2 regions of the Stenotrophomonas sp. Steno-Z2 genome follow, and region 1 is predicted to be linked to the other one. Evidence: riboswitches for the same ligand, from Rfam matches in the RefSeq annotation. Region 1 holds a riboswitch; the other holds the start of a gene.
What was found. A riboswitch is a leader RNA that binds a small molecule or an ion and turns the genes downstream of it on or off. The one in region 1 is predicted to bind thiamine pyrophosphate.
Positions count from the first base shown of each region.

Region 2: another riboswitch for thiamine pyrophosphate. It lies ahead of thiC (phosphomethylpyrimidine synthase ThiC); the one in region 1 lies ahead of AC06FP_RS02240 (TonB-dependent siderophore receptor).

Region 1 covers NZ_JBWJOY010000001.1:508,690-514,492, reverse strand. The annotation lists gene pnuC (nicotinamide riboside transporter PnuC) at 1-230, opposite strand, end outside; gene AC06FP_RS02240 (TonB-dependent siderophore receptor) at 227-2,395, opposite strand; TPP riboswitch at 2,466-2,562, opposite strand; gene AC06FP_RS02235 (phosphorylase family protein) at 3,294-4,514, opposite strand; gene AC06FP_RS02230 (response regulator transcription factor) at 4,511-4,972, opposite strand; gene AC06FP_RS02225 (hypothetical protein) at 4,953-5,803, opposite strand, start outside.
Region 2 covers NZ_JBWJOY010000001.1:287,393-293,195, forward strand. The annotation lists gene thiC (phosphomethylpyrimidine synthase ThiC) at 83-1,990, opposite strand; TPP riboswitch at 2,090-2,190, opposite strand; gene AC06FP_RS01260 (BCCT family transporter) at 2,558-4,135, shown strand; gene ggt (gamma-glutamyltransferase) at 4,208-5,803, opposite strand, start outside.

The DNA.
Region 1 (5,803 bases):
CCGTCGGGTTTGTCCTGCCGGTGCCAGGTGGCCCAGCCGTAGGCCAGGAACGCGGCGAAGGCGCCCTGCAGCAGCATGTCCGAGTACAGCCGTGCCTCGAAGAACACCAGCGCGTACAGGCCCACGGACAGCAGCCCCACCGGCCAGGCGAGCATGCGCCGCTGCGCCATCAGCCAGACGCCCAGGGCGCTGAGCGCAACCGCCGACCATTCCAGCAGCGCGGGGTTCATAGCGCGAGGGTCACCGTCAGCCGCGCCTGGCGCGGGGCGCCGGGGAACAGGTAGTAGTCGCCGGAGCTGCTGCCGGTGTCGCGCCAGTAGAAGCGGTTGAACACGTTGTCCACCGACAGGTTCCAGTCCAGCGCGTGGCCGCGCAGTTCATGCCGGAAGCGCAGGCCGGCATCCACCACGCTGTAGCCCGGCGCGCGCACGCGGCCGTCGGCGGTGGCGACGTTGGAGGAGGCGTAACGCCAGCCGCCGGTGAGGCCCAGCCCGGGCACGAACGGCAGCGCGTAGTCGGCATGCACGCTGGCGCGGGTGGTGGGCACGTTGATCAGCGGGTGGCCTTCGTAGGCCGGTGTGCCGGTGTGGCGCGCGCGCGCCTGCAGCACGCTGGCGCTGGCGGTGAGCTGCAGGTTGTCGCTTGCGCGGCCACGCGCGCTCAGCTCCAGGCCGGTGTGCACCTGCTGGCCTTCCTGCACGAAGGTGTAGCCGTAGTCGCTGTCGTCCGGTTTGGCGTACTGGAACGGCCGGCTGATGCGGAACAGCGCCGCGCCCAGGGTCAGCGCATCGCTGGGCATGTACTTGGCGCCCACTTCCACCTGGCGCGACAGCACCGACGGCAGGAAGTCGCCTTCGTTGCTGGTCCAGAACGGCGCCTCCTGGCCCAGCGCGATGCCGCGCACGTAGCTGGCGTACAGGTTGAGCTGCGTGTTGGCGCTCCAGATCAGCGCGGTCTGCGGCAGGAAATGCGACACGCGGCTCTCGCGCTCGGGGTTGCCGCGCTTGTCCCAGGCGCGCTCGTCCAGGCGCACGAAGCGGCCGCCGGCCAGCCACTGCCAGTCGTCGGCGAAACGCACGCGGTCCAGCACGAACAGTGCCTTCTGGCGGCTGTCCAGGCGTCGCACCGACGGGCCGGGCTGCAGCGGCGAGGGCTCGAACTGCGGCACCTCGCGGTCGTGGATGTTGCCGCTGCCGACGTATTCGTTGACGTTGCGGCGCTTGTCCACGCTGCGGCGGAAGTAGTCCGCGCCCAGCACGAGCTGGTGTTCCACCGCGCCGGTGGCGAAGCGGCCGCGCAGTTCGGCGCGCAGCTGCTGGTTGCGGCGGGTATCGTCCGGGCTGCGGTAGTCGTAGATGTCGTAGTCGCCATTGGGCGCGAAGTAGTTGCCCGGCACGCTGCCGTCGGCGCAGCCGGCGGTGTAGTAGCAGCCGTAGGCGAAGGCGACGTTGTCGTCGATGACCGAGCGGCTGTGGCTGGCCGACACGCGCGACTGCCACGCCGGGCCGAAATCGTAGGTGTGCAGCGCGGTGAGGTTGGTGCTGTCGATGCCCACCGGCCGCTGCCAGCGCTGGTAGCCCAGCATCTGCTTGCGGTCGACGTTGCGCGGCAGCGCGCTGGCGCCCAGCAGCTGGTAGCCCGAGGCCGAGCGCTGCGCGCTGGTCTGGTAGTTGGCGTCCACTTCCAGCTTGCCGCGCTCGCCGATCAGCCAGTCGGTGGCCAGCGCGTAGAAGTTGCGGCGGCCGTCGGCATGGTCGATGTAGGAGCGGCTGCTGTCCCACGCGGCGTTGAAGCGCACGCCGAAGCGCGGCGTCAGCCAGTGGCCCACGTCCACGGCGGCGTAGCGCGAGCCTTCCGCGTCGGTGCCGAGGGTGACGGTGCGCACTTCGGCCGGGCGCTTGCCCACGTAGTTGATGACGCCGCCCGGCGCGATCACGCCAGCGGCCAGGCCGGCCTCGCCCTTGAGGATTTCCACCTGCTGTACGTTCTCCAGCGCCAGCCGCTGCTCGCCGGCCACGGTGAGGCCGTTGAAGCGGTAGCCGGTGGCGGTGTCCAGCGCGAAGCCGCGGATGGCGATGTTCTGGTAGTAGCCCACCGGCGCGTAGCTGTCGCCCAGCGAGGCATCGTTCGTGGCCAGTTCGGACAGCGTGCGCACCACGCGCTGGTCGAGCAGGCCGCGGTCCAGCACGCTGATCGAGGCCGGCGTGTTCTTCCAGTCGCCGCTGCCGAAGCTGTTGGACTGGGTGTCCTTGGTTTCGGGCTGTTTGGCCTGCACGCGCACGGCGGCCAGCTCGGTGGGCGAGCGGTCGGCGGCGGTGTCAAGAGCACTGGCGTGCAGCGGCAGGGCCGCGCCCAGCGCGGCGGTCAACAGCGAAATTCGGTAGCAGCGGTTCATTCGTTTCGTCATCAGCCGTGGGGAGAGACGAAGCGAAGGCGCGCACGCGCGACCGGCCACGAAGGCGGTGTGCCTGCTGCTCAAAGCTCCCTACGCCGGTGCAAACCGGATCAGGTTCCAAGGGACTCTCTCAGCCTGGACAAGCCCAGGCACCCCCGCTTCAGGGCGTATTTGACCACAAATGGCGCGGCTTGGCCCGTGGGGTGGGTGGAGCGGGGCTTGGCGTGCAGGGGAGCCTGGCATTTCGTGGAGGTGGGGCTTGCGCCGCAATGGTGCCCCTTCCGGCGAAGCCCGTGCATACAGCCAAGGAGTCGGACGGCTCTGCCAGCCGGATTGGACATCGCCGCCAGCGGGGTGGACGCGGTAGAGGTGCTTAAGCGAACTGCGGGTTAGTTGATGGGAGGAGTAGGCCAAGAGCGAACATGCTCCCGAATGCCCGCTGCGTACAACATCGAGGGGGGTTCAAACACCGTCTACACAAAAATATGGACACGCTCTTTCAAGGAGGTCTACATACATCCATCTCACTTCTGTCCCCGCGATTCTCCTAGGATGGAAGTCGTGCGCTTCAGGGGCGCTCGGATGGCTGCAAGGCTCGCTTTATGTGCGCTGCGGGCAACGCCGAGATTACGATGCAAATAGTTCCCTGGCCGCGCTCCATCGAGGGGGCGATGCTTGTTGCAACATTGACGGCACAGGTCAATGTTCTGATGGAGCGGTCTACTAGCTCAAACACTCTTTACTCTCCAAGTAAGGCCAACTACATATTACATAGACCCGTAGGTCCGGCCATACGACCTATCCACAAGGCGCCGTGCGGTGGAATTTCCCCGTGATATAGCTCGATCTTAGGGTGGCTGGGTCCGGATAAAAGGCGGCGTAAAACCGGACCCAACGCCTAGCAAATGCCTGCCTCGGCAAGGCTGGGTAGGAGCTTGCGAAAATAGGAAGCACTTGTATATGCGGCATATGATTGCCAGTCATCCGATTTTGACGAATCAGCAAAATCGCAAACTGACTTAATTATCAGAGGAGTCGAACCGCATAGCTCGGCCGCGGCCATAACGGCAAATGCCTCCATCTCAATAGCTATAACCTCTCTATGACCGTCGATGATTGGTGAAAGTGCTTCGTCATTGGCAAGGACGGATGCGCCGGATGCCATTGGTCCGAGATGAACCCCAAGCCTACTTTCTGGTATTCGACCGCCCCACCCGCCCCTAATGCTGTTGCAGATTTCCAGTTCTCTGCAGGACGCTTGCACAAGTGCAGCGACATCTTGCCTCAAGGCGCTCTGGTAAGGGGCTGCACGAAACAAAGGAAGCGAGTCAGTTCCCGCAGTGTGCTTACCGCTCCCCCAGTCCCAAGTCGGGTCTGCGACAACCACATCCCCCAGGGAAACTTTGCCCTTAACTCCTGCGCAGATACCCAACATCACAAGTAGTGATGGCTTAAAAACCTTGACCATCTTTGCGGAAAGTGCAGCTGATACTGGCATCCCCTTCCTTGGCGCGCAGGCGGCCACAAGCTCAATGATTCTGCCATCTGCCTCCATTGATCCGAAATAGTACGTGGTAGGATCTCCGGGCAGTGATTTACGTGACCAGCCAAAATCCAGATTAAGAACTGCATCAAGCTCGGGTGTGCTTAGGGCAGTAACAATTGCTACGTCAACCTTTGGAGGGGCATGCCTCTTCTTTCTTGCCATGATGTACCCCACCCTACCAGATAGGACTTCCATCCAATCGTTGGCGCCTGGGCGGTAAAAGCATAGAGAGGCTCCTCGTTTGGCCGCCTTCTTCTGGGCCACGTCTCTAAGATCCTCAAGCGCGGTGACAAAGATGACGTCATCGGGAAGATTCGACTTCTGGTCAGCCCTCAACATATCGAACAACTGGAAACCCGCATCCACGCTTGGGGCATCTTTCAAGCCGTTTGGTAGGTTTACATCAATCAGTACGATGTCGAACCTTTGCTCTCTCAGACGCAACCGCGCTTCGGTTGCATTGCTTGTGTGCACTATATCAATGGCTGAACCCGCGCTCTTTGCGAGTAGCTCTGCGATTGCCTTGCCCTTCTCGACTTCGTCGTCAACTATCAGAATGTTGATCTTTATCATGCTGAAATTCCGTTTAAAAGCGCCGCCAACTCATCTTTCCACGCGTCTTGAGCTTGATTGTAATACACATGGCCAATGTAGAAATCACCGAAGCTCTCGGACATTTGAGCCCCCAAGTCGTGTATGGAAACTCTTCCAACCCCTTCCCCAAAACCATCAAACATCGTCACCACAATCGTCGGAATTTTTCGATTCCGCATCTTCATCTGCATCAAGAGATCGCGGCCCGCAAAGTTTTCCTGGGCCCCTCCCGAGGGCTCATTAACGCTAATGTCGAAGTTGGGCATGCTCATGTCGAGTAGAAGAGCCTCGTACCGTATGCTCTGATTACATATCGCCTTGAGGGCGGAATGAAATGATCGAGCTTCGTCAACAATAGCGCCTGCGACGATGCGGCAAGTGAACTCCTTGATTTCCCGCGCCTTGTCGGCGTCATCTTCAACTATCAGGATTCTCATTGACTGCCTCAATATTGTAGGAAACTACTACATAGAACCTCCCGTCCTCGGAGAATCCAAAATCAAGTTTTGGTTCGGCATAGAACGGGGAGTTAATTGATCGCCATAGCTTTCTCAGTCCGCTCCCTCCTTCGAGCTGGGCTAGGCGTCGAGAGTCACTACGATTGAGGCCATCGCGAATCGACATAACTTTCTCGCGCTGAACGACGCTTGGGATTGACGGGGCCAAGTTGCTCTCTACGCGCACGCAATATCGTGTAGGCTCCAGACTGAAGTCGACAATGATGTTCAGCGCGGCAATGTCGAGACCTGAGTGTTCCATGGCGTTGGATAGAATTACGTAGAAAGCATCTACCATTCCGTCGAGCGTCCGACCTGGCATAAGTATGCTTCGGTCGTGCGTCTTAACTTCGATCTTGGGGGCCTCCGACGATTCGGAAACCGTCTTCGCAATCATATTAAGTGCGATATCGACTGGAAGGCTTGCTTGATAGTCTTGACGATCATACACTTGGCTCCTTTTGAACCAGGACGAAATCTCATCGAGCCTGAGGCGTAGCTGAGTCTTTGCTCGAAATATACAGTTCCTAAGGTCGCCTATGGCAGTGCTATACGGAATGGAGGATATTGCCTCGGTCAACCTGTCGAACAGCGCAAAGAATCGCTGCCTGAAGTCGTTGTCCAGTCCCTTTCGCACTGCAACAAGGTTCTCATCAGTCTTTTCCCAAAGATTATCTATACATACATCAATGAACTCGTCGACTGTTCTTGATTTAACTGCGTAACGCTGCATAAAGCGCCGTTCAAGATTCGAGGATCTGTACGTGAACG
Region 2 (5,803 bases), 220 kb from region 1:
GCCGCACGATCGAATTCAACAAGCTGAAGAAAACCTAAAGGGACGGCGCGGAGCGAACGCCCCTCCGCGCCTTCGCTGCGCCTCACTCCGCTCGATACAGCTCGGCGCCCTGCGCGCGGAACTCGGCCGACTTGGCGGCCATGCCCGCCTCCAGCGCATCCGCCTCGTCCAAGCCCTGAGCGGCCGCGTGGTCGCGTACCTCCTGGGTGATCTTCATCGAACAGAAATGCGGGCCGCACATCGAACAGAAGTGGGCCAGCTTGTGCGCGTCCTTCGGCAGGGTCTCGTCGTGGAACTCCCTGGCCTTCTCCGGATCCAGCCCGAGGTGGAACTGGTCCTGCCAGCGGAACTCGAAGCGCGCCTTGCTCAGCGCGTTGTCGCGCACCTGCGCGCCGGGGTGGCCCTTGGCCAGGTCGGCGGCGTGCGCGGCGATGCGGTAGGCCATGATGCCGTCGCGCACGTCCTGGCGGTTGGGCAGGCCCAGGTGTTCCTTCGGCGTCACGTAGCAGAGCATGGCCGTGCCGTACCAGCCGATCATCGCCGCGCCGATGGCGCTGGTGATGTGGTCGTAACCGGGCGCGATGTCGGTGGTCAGCGGCCCCAGCGTATAGAACGGCGCCTCGCCGCACTCGCGCAGCTGCTTGTCCATGTTTTCCCTGATCAGCTGCATCGGCACGTGGCCGGGGCCTTCGATCATGGTCTGCACGTCGTGCTTCCAGGCGATCTTCGTCAGTTCGCCCAGCGTCTCCAGTTCGCCGAACTGGGCCGCGTCGTTGGCATCGGCGATGCAGCCCGGGCGCAGGCCGTCGCCCAGCGAGAAGGCCACGTCGTAGGCCTTCATGATGTCGCAGATGTCCTCGAAGTGCGTATAGAGAAAATTCTCCTTGTGATGGGCCAGGCACCACTTGGCCATGATCGAGCCGCCGCGCGAGACGATGCCGGTGACGCGCCCGGCGGTCAGCGGCACGTAGCGCAGCAGCACGCCGGCGTGGATCGTGAAGTAGTCCACGCCCTGCTCGGCCTGTTCGATGAGCGTGTCGCGGAAGATGTCCCAGCTGAGCTCCTCGGCGCGGCCGTCGACCTTTTCCAGCGCCTGGTAGATCGGCACCGTCCCGATCGGCACCGGCGAGTTGCGCACGATCCATTCGCGCGTCTCGTGGATGTGCCTGCCGGTGGAAAGATCCATGACCGTGTCGCCGCCCCAGCGGATCGCCCACACCAGTTTTTCCACTTCCTCGGCGATGCCCGAGGACACCGCGCTGTTGCCGATGTTGGCGTTGATCTTGGTGAGGAAGTTGCGGCCGATGATCATCGGCTCGCTTTCCGGGTGATTGATGTTGCTCGGCAGGATGGCGCGGCCGCGGGCGATTTCCGCGCGCACGAACTCGGGCGTGATCACCCGCGGGAGCGCGGCGCCGAACGCTTCGCCGGGGTGCTGGCGCAGCAGGGCGGGCTCCTGCGCGCCTGGATCCTGTCGCAGCGTCTCGCGCAGCGCGTCCAGGCGCTGGTTCTCGCGGATGGCGACGAACTCCATCTCCGGGGTGACGATGCCACGGCGCGCGTAATGCATCTGGGTGACGTTGGCGCCGGCACGCGCGCGGCGCGGCAGGCGGCGCGAAGGGAAACGCACCGCGTCGAGCTTCGCATCATGCTCGCGGCCGCGACCGAACGCAGAGCCCAGGCCATCGAGGCGTTCGCTATCGCCACGTTCCTCGATCCAGCGCGCGCGCAGCGGCGGCAGGCCGGCGGACAGGTCGATGCGCGCGTCCGGATCGGTATAGGGGCCGGAGGTGTCGTAGACGGTGACCGGCGGGTTGTCCTGGCCGCCGAACAGGGTGGGCGTGCGGGACAGCGCGATCTCGCGCATCGGCACCCACAGGTCCGGCCGCGAGCCGGGCACGTGGATCTTGCGCGAACCGGGAATCGGCCGGGTCACGGATTCGGAGAGTTGCCGGGCCTGCCGTTGCAGGTCGGAAAGCGGTGCGTTCATCGGGCGTCGTCCTGTGCGTGGCCCGCGCGGATGCATGGGCCGGACGAAGCGAAGGCGCACTGCCGCAGGCGCATGAACGCACCTTCGGGCATCCACGCGGCCGGGCATTGCGAAGCTTCCCTACGCCGGTATCAACCGGATCAGGTTCCAAGGGACTGTCTCAACCGTGGCGCATGGCCGCGGTACCCCCGCTTCGGGCCGCATTAGAGCATGAAGCGGGAAACAATGGCACCGACATCCGGCAACCCGCGTGCGGGAACGCGCCTGTTGCAGGAGCGCACTCAAGTGCGCGCCCTCCCCCTGCATGTGGATGCACGTGCTGTCCTGGAAAGGCCCGCATGCAGGCCCTTGCGCGCACCGGGAGTACGCTCCTGCATGGCATTTCCACCGCGGAGCGTGAAGCCCGTTCTAACGAAACCGTGACATGCCTTTCAGTAGGATGCGCCGCTGCCGCATTCATGCCGCCCCTGTGCCGCCGTGCCGGCCCTTCCTTCCGCGCCTCCCGGTGCCGGTTCCGCTGCAAGCCCTGGCTCGCTCCCCCCATCCCCAGATCGGAGAAGCTCCTCCATGGTGTTTCGTGTTTCCATCGCGCTGGTCGCCGCACTGGTGCTGCTGGCCGGCATCGCGCCCGGCCCCTTCAACGACGTGGTCCAGGTCGCACTGGCCGAGGTGGTGCGCAGCGTCGGCTGGATGTACCTGCTGATCGTGTTCCTGACGCTGAGCTTCCTGCTGTACCTGGCCGTCGGCCGCTTCGGCAACCTGCGCATCGGCGGCGAGGACGCCGAGCCGGATTTCTCGCGCGCCAGCTGGCTGGCGATGCTGTTCGCCACCGGCATGGGCATCGGCCTGGTGTTCTGGGGCGCGGCCGAGCCGATCTCGCACTTCAGCAAGCCTCCGGAAGGACTGGCGCCGCAGAGCGTGGACGCGGCGCGCGCGGCGATGCGCTATGCCTTCTTCCACTGGGGCCTGCACCCCTGGGCGATCTATGGACTGATCGGCCTGGCGATGGCCTGGTTCCAGTACAACCGCAACGGCCGCGGGCTGATCAGCGACATGCTGCAGCCGCTGATCGGCCGCCATCACCGCGGCGCCGTCGGCCATGCGGTCAACATCGCCGCGGTGGTGGCCACCGCGATCGGCGTGGCGACCACGCTGGGCTTCGGCACCATCCAGATCGCCGCCGGCCTGCAGCGCGTGTTCGGCATCACCGCCAGCGTGCCGGTGCAGCTGACCATCATCGCCATCGCCTTCGTGCTGTACATGGCCTCGACCCTCAGCGGCGTGGAGCGCGGCATCAAGTGGCTGTCCAACTTCAACCTGCTGCTGGCCGCGCTGCTGCTGGCCGCGGTGCTGGTGCTGGGCCCGACCGGCTTCATCTTCGACACCTTCACCACCACGCTCGGCGCCTACCTCAACCAGCTGGTGACGATGAGCCTGCGCATGTCGCCGTTCTCGGGCAGCACCTGGGTGGCGGACTGGACCATCTTCTACTGGGCCTGGTGGATCGCCTGGGCGCCGTTCGTCGGCGCGTTCATCGCGCGCGTGTCGCGCGGCCGCAGCGTGCGCGAGTTCGTGGTCGGCGTGGTGCTGGCGCCCACCCTGCTCGGCTTCCTGTGGTTCTCGGTGTTCGGCGGCAGCGCGCTGTGGGCGCAGATCACCGGCCATGCCGACCTGCTGCAGGCGCTGTCCGGCGGTTACGAGACGGTGCTGTTCGCCCTGTTCGACAGCCTGCCCGCCTCGCTGCTGCTGTCCATCGTCGCCCTGGTGCTGCTGGTGATCTTCTTCGTCACCTCGGCCGATTCGGCGGTGCTGGTGCTGGCCAGCATGTCCACCGACGAGGCCGGCGACCCGCCGCTGTCGCGCAAGGCGGTGTGGGGCGTGGCGGTGGCGCTGATCGCCGCGGTCCTGCTGCTGGCCGGCGGGCTGGACGCGCTGCAGGGCATGATCACCATCGCCGCGCTGCCGTTCGCGCTGCTGATGGTGCTGGTGATGGTCTGCCTGTACCGGGTGCTGGACCTGGAATACCAGCTCGAACGACGCCGCGCGCAGCGCGCGCGGCATGCCGTGCAGTCCTGGATCGAACGCGAGATGGCCGCGCAGGAAGACGCCCGCGTGGAAGCGGCGCAGGTGAAGGAAGGGGGCTGACGCCCCGGGAGAGCGCGGCTCCCCGTGCCAGGGAAGCCGCGTCCGCAGCCGGCGCCGCGCCCGGAGCGCGCCTCAGTAGCCCGCCGCCTGCCCGTCCTTGCGGCTTTCCGACGCGCCGTAGTACACGCCGGTTTCAGGGTCGCGCATGATCGCCTGGTAGCCGCCGTAGGGGCCGTCGGCGAACACCACGCGGTGGCCCTTGCGCATCAGCGCGCGGATGGTCTCGTAGGGGAAGCCGGTTTCCAGGTTGACCTCGCCGCCGTCGCGCATCGCCGTGCCCTGCCCGGTCGGCTCGGTGGAACCCTCATGCTGGATGCGCGGCGCATCGCCGGCTTCCTGCAGGTTCATGCCGAAGTCCACCAGGTTCATCACGATCTGCGCATGGCCCTGCGGCTGCATCGCCCCGCCCATGACGCCGAAGCTGGCGAACGGCTTGCCGTCCTTGGTGATGAAGGCCGGGATGATGGTCTGGAACGGGCGCTTGCCCGGCGCGTAGCCGTTGGGGTGGTCCTTCTGCAGCACGAACATCTCGCCGCGGTCCTGCAGGATGAAGCCCAGCCCCGGCGGCGCCATGCCGCTGCCCATGCCGCGGTAGTTGGACTGGATCAGCGAGACCATCATGCCGTCGGCGTCGGCCACGGTCATGTAGATGGTGTCGCCTTCCTCCAGCTGCTTCGGCGTGCCCGGCTGCGCTTCCTTCAGCGCCCTGTCCATCGAGATCAGCGCGCGCCGCTGCGCCGCGTAGTCCTTGGACACCAGCCGCTGCACCGGCGCCGGTGAGAACGCCGGGTCGGCGTAGAAGCGCGCGCGGTCGGCGAAGGCCAGTTTCTTGGCCTCGACGAACAGGTGCACGTGTTCGGGCGAGCCGAACGGGATCTTCGTAAAGTCGTAGCCCTCCAGGATGTTGAGGATCTGCAGCGCGGCGATGCCCTGGCTGTTGGGCGGCAGCTCCCACACGTCGTAGCCGCGGTAGTTGCTGCTCACCGGCTCGACCCATTCGCCCTGGTGCGCGGCCATGTCCTGGTAGCTGAGGAAACCGCCGTTGGCCCTGAAGTAGGCGTCGATGGTGCGGGCGATGTCGCCCTTGTAGAACGCGTCGCGGCCGCCATCGGCGATCTTCTGCAGGGTGTCGGCCAGGTTCGGGTTGCGCCACAGCTCGCCCTTGCGCGGCGCGCGGCCGTCGACGGTGAACTGCTCCTTGAAGCCCGGGTACTGCGACAGGCGCGGTACCGAGCGGTCCCAGTAGTACGCGATCACCTCGGCCACCGGGTGGCCCTCGCGCGCGTAGCGGATCGCCGGGGCCAGGTTGTCGGCCATGGGCCTGCGCCCGAAGCGCCCGTGCAGGGCGAACCAGCCATCGACCGCGCCGGGCACGGACACCGGCAGCGGCCCGGTGGCGGGAATGTCCTTCAGCCCGCGGCGCTGGAACTCGGCCAGGGTGAGCGAGCGCGGCGAGCGGCCCGAGCCGTTGTAGCCGTAGAGCTTCTGCGTCTTCGGGTCCCAGACGATGGCGAACAGGTCGCCGCCGATGCCGTTGCCGGTGGGTTCCATCAGCCCGAGCGCGGCGTTGGCGGCGATCGCCGCGTCCACCGCCGAACCGCCGGACTTCATCACGTCCAGCGCGATCTGCGTGGCCAGCGGCTGCGAGGTCGCCGCCATCGCGTGCGG